3 regions of the Salinivibrio sp. IB574 genome follow, and region 2 is predicted to be linked to each of the others. Evidence: predicted binding sites of a transcription regulator. Region 2 holds the regulator's gene; each other region holds the start of a gene.
What was found. The regulator CRP, encoded in region 2, controls carbon source genes, mostly activating them, when cyclic AMP is high. The targets are predictions, from matches to a motif close to TGTGANNNNNNTCACA.

Region 1: a site for CRP is predicted at 1,388-1,403, ahead of BZJ17_RS01145 (CTP synthase). Genes of this name have one in related genera too.
Region 3: a site for CRP is predicted at 1,261-1,276, ahead of BZJ17_RS05015 (CidA/LrgA family protein). Genes of this name have one in related genera too.

The regions. Positions count from the first base shown of each region.
Region 1 is NZ_MUFN01000002.1:95,959-99,244, forward strand. Features, by position in the region: gene BZJ17_RS01145 (CTP synthase) at 1-1,303, opposite strand, end outside; gene mazG (nucleoside triphosphate pyrophosphohydrolase) at 1,444-2,253, opposite strand; gene relA (GTP diphosphokinase) at 2,302-3,286, opposite strand, start outside.
Region 2 is NZ_MUFN01000025.1:50,895-54,180, forward strand. Features, by position in the region: gene BZJ17_RS12760 (DUF1338 domain-containing protein) at 1-556, shown strand, start outside; gene BZJ17_RS12765 (hypothetical protein) at 608-1,474, opposite strand; gene crp (cAMP-activated global transcriptional regulator CRP) at 1,604-2,236, opposite strand; gene BZJ17_RS12775 (phosphoribulokinase) at 2,488-3,286, opposite strand, start outside.
Region 3 is NZ_MUFN01000007.1:32,972-36,257, forward strand. Features, by position in the region: gene BZJ17_RS05010 (LrgB family protein) at 93-803, opposite strand; gene BZJ17_RS05015 (CidA/LrgA family protein) at 810-1,241, opposite strand; gene BZJ17_RS05020 (helix-turn-helix transcriptional regulator) at 1,657-1,920, shown strand; gene BZJ17_RS05025 (HipA domain-containing protein) at 1,933-3,180, shown strand; gene BZJ17_RS05030 (LysR family transcriptional regulator) at 3,279-3,286, shown strand, end outside.

The sequences.
Region 1 (3,286 bases), on a different contig from region 2:
AATCAGAGGATTCGCTACGCTCTTCCACGTTACCTTCTTCATCGACCCACTCGGTGATCAATCCCACCACTGGGTATTTGCTGTCTTTGCTGAATTCGGTGGAGTTAGCTCCTTCCATCCCAGCAACATTACGGGCGTATTCAATTAACGCCACTTGCATGCCTAAACAAATGCCAAGATACGGCACTTTGTTTTCACGCGCATATTGTGCGGCAAGGATTTTGCCTTCGACGCCGCGATCACCAAAACCGCCCGGAACCAAGATCGCATCTAAACCGTCGAGCAGCTCAGTGCCGCGGGTTTCGAGATCTTGTGAGTCAACATACTTGATGTTGACGGTCAGACGATTTTTCAATCCGCCATGCTTCAACGCTTCGTTGACTGATTTATACGCGTCAGGCAGTTCGATGTACTTACCTACCATACCAATGGTGACTTCACCCATTGGATTGGCTTCTTCATAAATGACTTGTTCCCATTCAGACAGGTCGGCCTCCGGCGCTTGGATGCCAAAGCGCTGACAAACCAAGTCGTCCAGCCCTTGAGAGCGAATCAATGAAGGAATTTTGTAGATTGAATCCACATCCTTCATGGTGATAACCGCTTTCTCTGGTACGTTACAGAACAGTGCAATTTTTGCACGCTCATTGGCTGGAATTGGACGCTCACTACGGCAAACAAGGACATCCGGCTGGATACCAATCGATAGAAGCTCTTTTACCGAGTGCTGGGTCGGCTTGGTTTTCACTTCACCCGCCGCAGCCAAGTATGGCACCAAGGTAAGGTGCATAAACATCGCACGCTCACGACCGACTTCCACGGTCAGTTGGCGAATCGCTTCAAGGAATGGCAGTGATTCAATATCACCGACAGTGCCGCCAATTTCCACGATCACCACGTCGTGACCTTCACCACCGGCGATGATGCGGTCTTTGATCGAGTTAGTGATGTGTGGAATCACCTGAATGGTCGCTCCCAGGTAATCTCCGCGGCGCTCTTTGCGCAGAACATCCGCGTATACGCGACCAGAGGTAAAGTTATTACGCTTGGTCATTTTGGTGCGGATAAAGCGCTCGTAGTGACCGAGGTCAAGGTCGGTCTCAGCGCCGTCTTCCGTGACGAATACTTCCCCGTGCTGGGTAGGGCTCATTGTCCCTGGATCCACGTTGATATAAGGGTCGAGTTTCATGATGGTGACGTTGAGGCCACGCGCTTCAAGAATGGCTGCCAATGAGGCTGCAGCAATACCCTTACCGAGGGAGGATACAACACCGCCCGTAACAAAAATGTAATTCGTCGTCATGCTAAACCTGAGAGTTGGATTTAGAGGAAATTAATGGAAATCTGGACGGGAAGTCATGATACCAGACCCCACTCACTCCCACAACGTGAAAACTATCACACACCATACTGTTTTTATTTGTCGCAAATCAATGATGAAACTTACAGCGTGTTGCTTTTTTCCTGCTTTTTGACCTGTTGCCAGGCCGATTCCAGTTCATCTAACTGACATTCTTGAATATTTTTTTCATCATTGCGTAATTGAGTTTCAACTTGACGGAAACGCCGTTCGAATTTTTGATTCGCGTTACGCAACGCGGATTCCGCATCCGTGCCGACGTGGCGTGCCAGGTTTACCACCGAAAACAATAAATCGCCGATTTCTTCTTCCACCCGCGCGGGGTCTACCGGCGTGATTGCCAGTTCTTGCTCAACCTCGGCAATTTCTTCGCGTACTTTATCGAGCACCGGCGCCACCGCATCCCAATCAAACCCCACTCGCGCACAACGTTTTTGCAGTTTGTGTGCGCGCACCAGTGCGGGAAGCCCTAACGTAACGCCGTCTAACACGCTAGTGGGTTGCTCTGACGCCGCTTTGTCGGCACGCTCCTGCGCTTTAATCCCTTCCCAATCCGGGCCGTGCAGCGGCTCACCTTGACTGTCTTTAGGACCAAAGACATGCGGGTGACGACGGGTGAGTTTGTCACAAATCGCCCCCACGACGGCGTCAAAATCAAAACGATTTTGCTCGTGTCCCAATTGACTGTAGAACACTATTTGAAAGAGTAAATCGCCTAATTCATCTTTTAGGTCCGACCAGTGCTCACGCTCAATGGCATCGGCCACTTCATAGGCTTCTTCGAGCGTGTGAGGCACGATGGAGGCAAAAGTTTGGGCTTTATCCCAGTCGCACCCCTGTTGTGGGTCGCGCAAGGTCGCCATGATAGTCAGTAAATCGTCAATCGACGCCATACTTCGTTATCCTTAAAAAAACGCCCTGTCGATAACAGGGCGTGATGTTTATCTGAGTCGTTTGGCTTCTACCACATCCTTGACCTGCTCCAGCCGGTTTACAATTCGGCTAAGCGTGTCGAGATCGGAAATCTCTAAATCAAAGTCCATGATAGACATCTGCTTTTTGTAATCGACGCGGCTTTGCATGCCCGCAACGCGGACTTTTTCATTGCTGAGCACGGTATTAATGTCTTTGACTAATCCGGTCCGTTCATTGGCGGATAAGCGAATGCGCACATGGTATTGCCCGACATGCCCTTTCCCCCATACGGTGGCGATGATTCGCTCCGGCGCATGGTGACGAAGTTCGTTCAGTTGCTCACAATCCGCACGGTGTACTGAGATTCCGCGTCCTTGGGTCACAAAGCCCATAATGTCATCACCTGGCAGCGGCTGACAGCAACGCGCGAGGTGGGTCATCAGGTTATCAACCCCTTCAACCACCACCGCATCACGATGGGTTTTTCCACCTACGGTTTTTTGTTCACTTTGCTGAAGTTTTTCCAGCAACTGTTGCTCTTCTTCTTCCAAGCTTGGCTTGTTGATCAGGCTGTTAATGTGATTAACCACCTGATTGATGCGCAGATCGCCACTTCCGACCCCCGCGTACAGCTCTTCCAGTGAATTCACATTGAAGCGCTTGAGCGCCAAACTCGCATCTTTACTGGCACCGCCAATTTTTTGTAGTTCGGTATCGAGAATTTCTTTACCCGCGGCAATGTTTTTATCTCTGTCTTGTTTGCGGAACCAAGCATTGATTTTTGCCCGCGCTCGGCTCGAATTCACAAAGCCTAAGCTTGGGTTCAACCAGTCACGTGAGGGGTTGGGCTCTTTTTGGGTGATAATTTCAACCTGATCCCCCATCTGCAAGTGATAGGTGAAAGGCACAATGCGTCCTTCTACCTTGGCACCAATGCAACGATGGCCGACTTCAGAGTGAATGTGGTAGGCAAAGTCGAGCGGCGTTGCACCGCTTGGCAAGTCGACCACA
Region 2 (3,286 bases):
ACGTCACTACGAGCATCCCGATCCCTTGATGCCGAAAGTGTTTATTAGTGAATTGATGGTGGGCCAATGCTCGACAACATTGCAATCTATCGTGCGCGACTTAGTGGCGAACGTGGATGATGATGCGCTGAAAGGGAGCGATTTTCTTCATCAAGGACGTTTGTGGGAGTTGGATTGGCAAACCTACAAGACGTTAGCGGATGAAAGTGAATATGCAGCTTGGGTGGCAGCGCATGGCTATGGGGCGAACCACTTTACTGTCAGTGTGAATCAGCTGAATAACCATGATAACTGTCAAGCGGTCAACGATACCTTGCGCCAAAATGGGTTTACCATTAATGAATCTGGCGGGGAGGTCAAAGGGGATGCATCAGTCTTTTTGGAGCAATCCTCGACGATGGCTGATCGCGTGCCGGTGCAGTTTAGCGATGCACGCCATGATATTCCGGGTGGTTTCTACGAGTTTGCGAAACGGTATCCGCTTCCGGACGGTGAACTTTATCAAGGTTTTGTCGCCGCCTCGGCTGATAAAATCTTTGAAAGTACGCATCAATAGTGGCGAGAGAAGAAAAGGAGAGCGATGCTCTCCTTTTTTGGTTGGCGGTGTTTAGCGACTTTCAATATCGAGCCAGAATTTATCGTCAATTGCCTGAGTCTCATTACTCAGATGTGGGTTGTCGACCCGAATAAACGTGCGCTCACCAATATTGGCTTTCTCAAAGGTCTCTTTTACCAGAGGGGCATTCTCAAAAAATTCGATGAAGGATCCGTCTTGATAGGCGGCCGCAAACGCATCGTTGAGCATGGTCGCTACCTCTGGGTTTTGGGGCGATACAAACAAGAACATTGGGAAGCGGTAGATCAGCATTAAGTGCGGATCAACCAACAGATTTGTATATTGAGGTCGCTCTGCCAGCTCGCTAAAAGGTTCGATAAGCGCACGCGGGAAGAGGTCGGCCCGTCCGGTATCGACGCCTTTAAAGATATTCTCAAAGCTTGAGATTTCTCGAACCCGAAATCCCGCCGACTGCAAGACCTTCACATCCGCCCAGCCTTGCCCTTGGATCATGGTCAGATTATTGAGCCCTGCTTGGTCACTGATTTGTGCAAGCTTGGGTTCGGTGGCTTGATTGGTAATGAACAAGCGATGGCCTAATAGACCCCGAAAGACTGGATAACGGATGGGAAGTAACTCTGACTCAAGGGTACGGTCGGCCCCGAGCCAATCTACCGTCAGTCGTCCTTGTTTCAGCATTTCCACTTTACGAGACTGAGAGCCAATTTGGCCTTGAAAGGCCTGTAAAGTGACAGACTCACCCGATTTTTCCGCTAAAAACTCAATCAAGTCGATAGCGTATAAATCGAGGGCAGAGCCAGCCCGTGGTTCTGGATGGACAATGGTGATATTCGCCGCAGCAGTTGAAGAAACCGCCGCGAGTAGCAATGCAGCAAGGGTTTGACGTAAGCTTCTCATAAACGACATCCTGTTAATCAGTTGTTAGATTGGTCGTTTTTGAAGTGTAGAACTTAGGTAATGAGTTTCCAGTCAATAAAAATAAAAAAACCGACGCAAAAGCGCCGGTTTTGTCGCAACACGCGAGGATTAGCGTGTGCCGTAAACCACAATGGTTTTACCGTGAGCTGAGATAAGGTTCTGCTCTTCCAGCATTTTAAGGATACGCCCAACCGTCTCACGCGAACAGCCAACAATCTGACCAATCTCTTGACGTGTGATCTTGATTTGCATGCCATCAGGGTGAGTCATGGCGTCAGGTTGCTTCGCCAAGTTCAGTAGGGTTTGCGCAATGCGGCCGGTCACGTCCAGGAAGGCAAGGTCTCCCACTTTCTGGCTGGTCACTTGCAGGCGACGCGCCATCTGAGAGGATAGACGCATCAAAATGTCTGGGTTAACTTGGATCAGCTGGCGGAATTTCTTGAATGAAATTTCTGCCACTTCGCAAGGTGATTTCGCACGTACCCATGCGGTGCGCTCTTGGTCCTCTTCGAACAGACCAAGTTCGCCGATGAAGTCACCTTGGTTAAGGTAAGACAGGATCATCTCCTTGCCTTCTTCATCTTTGATTAGTACGGCCACAGAACCTTTCACGATGTAGTACAAGGTCTCCGCCTTTTCCCCTGCATGGATCAGAGTACTTTTGGACGGGTACTTGTGAATATGACAATGTGAAAGGAACCACTCGAGTGTAGGGTCTGTTTGAGGTTTTCCTGGAACCATATAACTTATTTCCTCTGCATGTGTTGCCCGGCAACGACGTCCTGTCTTTGTCTGAATGGAAACCCATCAGTCCAATGCACAGAATACGAGGTCTTGGCGCAGGCTACAAGCTCACTGTATGTTAACAAGAGTGTATCTTTTTTCTATCTGGATTTCTTGATTTTGATCTAAGCCAACCGCCTAAAAATTCGGCAAAAATGTGGCTAAGATCACGACCTGAGAAGTAATACACGTTAAGTGCGCTACGGCGGTTAACCTATCTTGCCTTTCTCAATCAACTGTTGGATCAAGGGGCGAATAATCAGCTCCATTGCAAATCCCATTTTACCGCCGGGCACGACCAGCGTGTTGTGCCGAGACATAAACGCGCCACTGATCATTTGCAGTAAGTAAGGAAAATCGACGTTCTTCATACCACGAAAGCGGATCACGACAAAGCTTTCGTCGAGTGACGGGATCCCTTTTGCATTCAGCGGGTTGGAAGTGTCTACGGTCGGGACTCGTTGGAAGTTAATATGCGTGCGAGAAAACTGCGGCGTAATGTAGTGCAAATAATCATCCATGGAGCGCACGATCGAGTCCGTGACGGCCTCGCGGGAATGGCCGCGGTCGCGCGTATCGCGGACAAACTTTTGAATCCACTCCAAGTTAACGATAGGCACCATGCCGATCAGTAAATCAACATGCTGGGCGACATTGACGTCACCATCCACCACCCCGCCATGCAAGCCTTCATAAAATAATACGTCGGTATTTTCAGGCAGATCTTGCCAGGGAGTGAAGGTGCCCGGCATTTGGTTATAAGGCACGGCTTCATCAAAGGTGTGTAGATAACGACGGTATTTACCTGTGCCTTGTTCGCCATATTCTTTAAAAAATTGCTCAAGGCGTGGGAAGTCGTTGGCCGTGGGGCCAAAGTAGCTAATATGACGACCTTGTTCACGGGCTTTACGGATCTCAACATCCATTTCTGGCCGCGTGAAGCGGTGAAAGCTATCGCCCTCTAACCAAGAGGCTTTGATGTTCATCATATTGAACATCTTACGAAAC
Region 3 (3,286 bases), on a different contig from region 2:
ATCAAGACCTGCGCACCAAGCAGAAACTTTCATCCTCTCCCACTTTTCTGTTGTTACAGATAACGTAGCGCAGAAAAGCCCTTAGCGATCACCTACCAAAGCAGCTGACCTAACACAGGGGCAAGCAACACAGTGACCATGCCCGCAATCATCATTACCACACTCGACACCACCCCTTCGGCATGGCCTATCTGATAGGCTTTAGCGGTGCCGGCTCCGTGTGCTGATGCGCCCAAACTTGCGCCGCGTCCTAAGCGCGAGCGAATCGAAATCACGGTCAGAATACTTTCACCAATCGCCATCCCAATCACTCCAGTGAGAACCACAAACAGCGCAGTGAGATCGCTTTGCCCGCCAATCGCTTTAGTGGCTTCGACGGCAAAAGGGGTGGTGATTGAGCGCATCGCCAAACTGCGTTGCAGCAGTTCAGACAGCTCAAACACCCGCGCTAGCACCACAGTACTAGTAATTGCGACCAGCACAGACACTGTGACGCCAATCGATAGTGACAACCAATGGCGGCGGATGAGCGCGCGGTTATCATACACAGGGATCGCAAACGCCACAGTCGCCGGGCCCAGCAGCCACAGCAACCAGTACGATTGCGCCATGTAGTCTTGATACGGGATATTAAATCCAACCACTACCGCGACAATCAGCAAGGGCGCGAGCAACAATGGCATTACCAGAATCGAGGGATGACGGCGATACAGCCATTTGCTCATGTAATAAAAGCCAAGGGTCATTAAAAAGCAGGTAACGCTTAATAACGAGGCATGAAGCCAAGTAGGTAAAGCAGACATCATGGCTTAGCACTCCGGTTTTAAATCAGGATGATGCGTGTGGTGATGGTTACTGCGGCGGCGCGCCATTTTAACCTCAAAACGATACACTTTATCGACCACCCAAGCGGTTGACGCAATCACCATCGCGGTACTTAAAATCAGAACAACCATGATCTTACCGCCTTCTTGCAGCAATAAATCTTGGTAGTTGACCACCGCCACCACTGCCGGCACAAAAAACAGCAACATCTCGGCTAACAGCCACGCCGCCCCGCGACGTAACCAATCAGCCCGGACAATTTTCAACATCAATGCGCCTAACAACAGCAACATACCGGTGAGGTTGGCTGGTAGTGGAATAGCAAAGGTTGTGACCAACCAATCAGACAAAAACCAAATGCCCGCTAAGACAAAGACTTGCAGTAAGGTAAGTAAGGCGTTTTTAATCAATTGCATCGAAGGCGTGCCAAGAATCTGTGAGATGGCTCATAGTTTACGTCTTGGCAGAGAGTGAATAAAGTGACTTTTTTTTATTTAAACTATGCCAAAATGGCATGATTTGTTGAGCGATAAAGCTGCGTTAGCGACGACCTAGTCCCGTGAGGAATCAGTTTTTCGTCATACATGCCTGGTACTAAAAGTGAAACTATGTTTTCATATATCTCCTTAAAAATAATTTATAGTTTCATTTTTATGGGTAGTCCGTCATGTTGTCTTTGACAAATCGAGTCTTAGCAGATTGTCTTTGATTTCTTTTTAATGTGAAACTATATTTTTACATATTGAGTTTTTATCAAGTTTTAGTTTCATTATGATGAAGTATGATAAGGAAGCGCCGCCCAAGCGTGGTGCCACTGTGTTCCCGCGGCAGATGAAAATATTGCATCAATTGGGTGAAAACATCTTATTGGCGATGAAACGTCGAGGGATCAGTCAAGATAGAATGCATCAGCGCACAGGGATCTCGAAACCAACGCTACGAAAAATCACAAAAGGCGATCCGACAGTGTCGTTAGGCCATTATGTTAATGTGCTCGCCGTACTCGGTTTATTAGACGATCTAGGTAAAGTCGCGCTCGATGATGAACTTGGTAGGAAGCTGCAAGATATCGAGTTGTTGAAAACGAGACGATAGGGCATCAAACGAATGGAAATCTTTGTCTACGCCGATTGGATAGAAACTGAGCCGCCCTTGTTTATTGGGACACTGAGAGCATCGCGAATCCGTGGTAAAGAGCATTTCAGCTTTTGCTATGACAAGACCTGGCTTAAATCTAAGTATGCTTCTCAAATCGATCCTTGCCTTCATTTATATAGTGGCGAGCAGCACGCTGAAGATGACAAAAACTTCAAGATATTCTTGGATTCTTGCCCTGATCGATGGGGGCGCTTGCTGATGCAACGTCGAGAAGCTGTTATAGCCCGCATTGAGGGACGTAGAGCGAACACATTATACGAAACCGACTATCTCCTCGGTGTTCATGACTCGTTTAGAATGGGCGCTTTAAGGTTTTGTACCGAGCATGGTGGCAATTTTCTTGACGACAATGACGATCTGGCGGCTCCAGCTATGACTTCACTCGCGGAGCTAGAATGTGCAGCGCAAGGCATCGAGGACAAACCTGACTTTGATAATCCTGATTACCTTAAATGGTTGAATATGCTTATCTCGCCAGGGTCATCGTTGGGCGGAGCTAGGCCGAAAGCTTCTGTAAGAGGTGTCGATGGTACTTTATGGCTGGCAAAGTTTCCAAGTCGGTATGACGATTATGATATTGGCCTGTGGGAATACTTAGTGTACCAAATGGCCTTGGACTCTGGGATCAATATGGCTGAATGTAAGGTGCAGGCCATTGGCTCAGACCACCATATTTTCCTGACTAAACGATTTGATCGTACCGATGACGGTAGGAGACTGCACTTTACGTCAGCAATGACACAGCTTGAATATTTCGATGGCAATGATGATGGAGCGAGCTATTTAGAGTTAGCGGAATATCTTATCCAGAACGGCTCTAATACGCGGGCGGATTTGGCACAGCTTTGGAGACGTATGCTGTTTAATATCATGGTTGCCAATAGTGACGATCACCTACGTAATCATGGCTTTATTTTTGACACGACAGGTTGGCGACTGTCACCCGCTTACGACATCAATTCAACACAACATGCCCACGGTCTGCACTTAAATATTGACGACAAAGATAATGCTTTAGATATTGACCTAGCGTTTGAGGTGGCAGAGTACTTTCAACTCGATGTGAAAACAGCTGACAAGATTTATCGTCAAGTCGCCCAGGCCGTGTCGAAATGGGAGCGCTTGGCAAAAGAAGCAGGCATCAAACGCGGTGAGCGAGACTTGATGAGAGACTGCTTCATGTTACCGAAAGCGTAACCTAGTGACGCATGGTAAGAAGTGCCAGTTCCTCTGCTTTTTTCGCCATCAACTATGCCAAAATGGCATGGTTAACGATTAGGTTTTAAGGGCCGTTTATGGATAT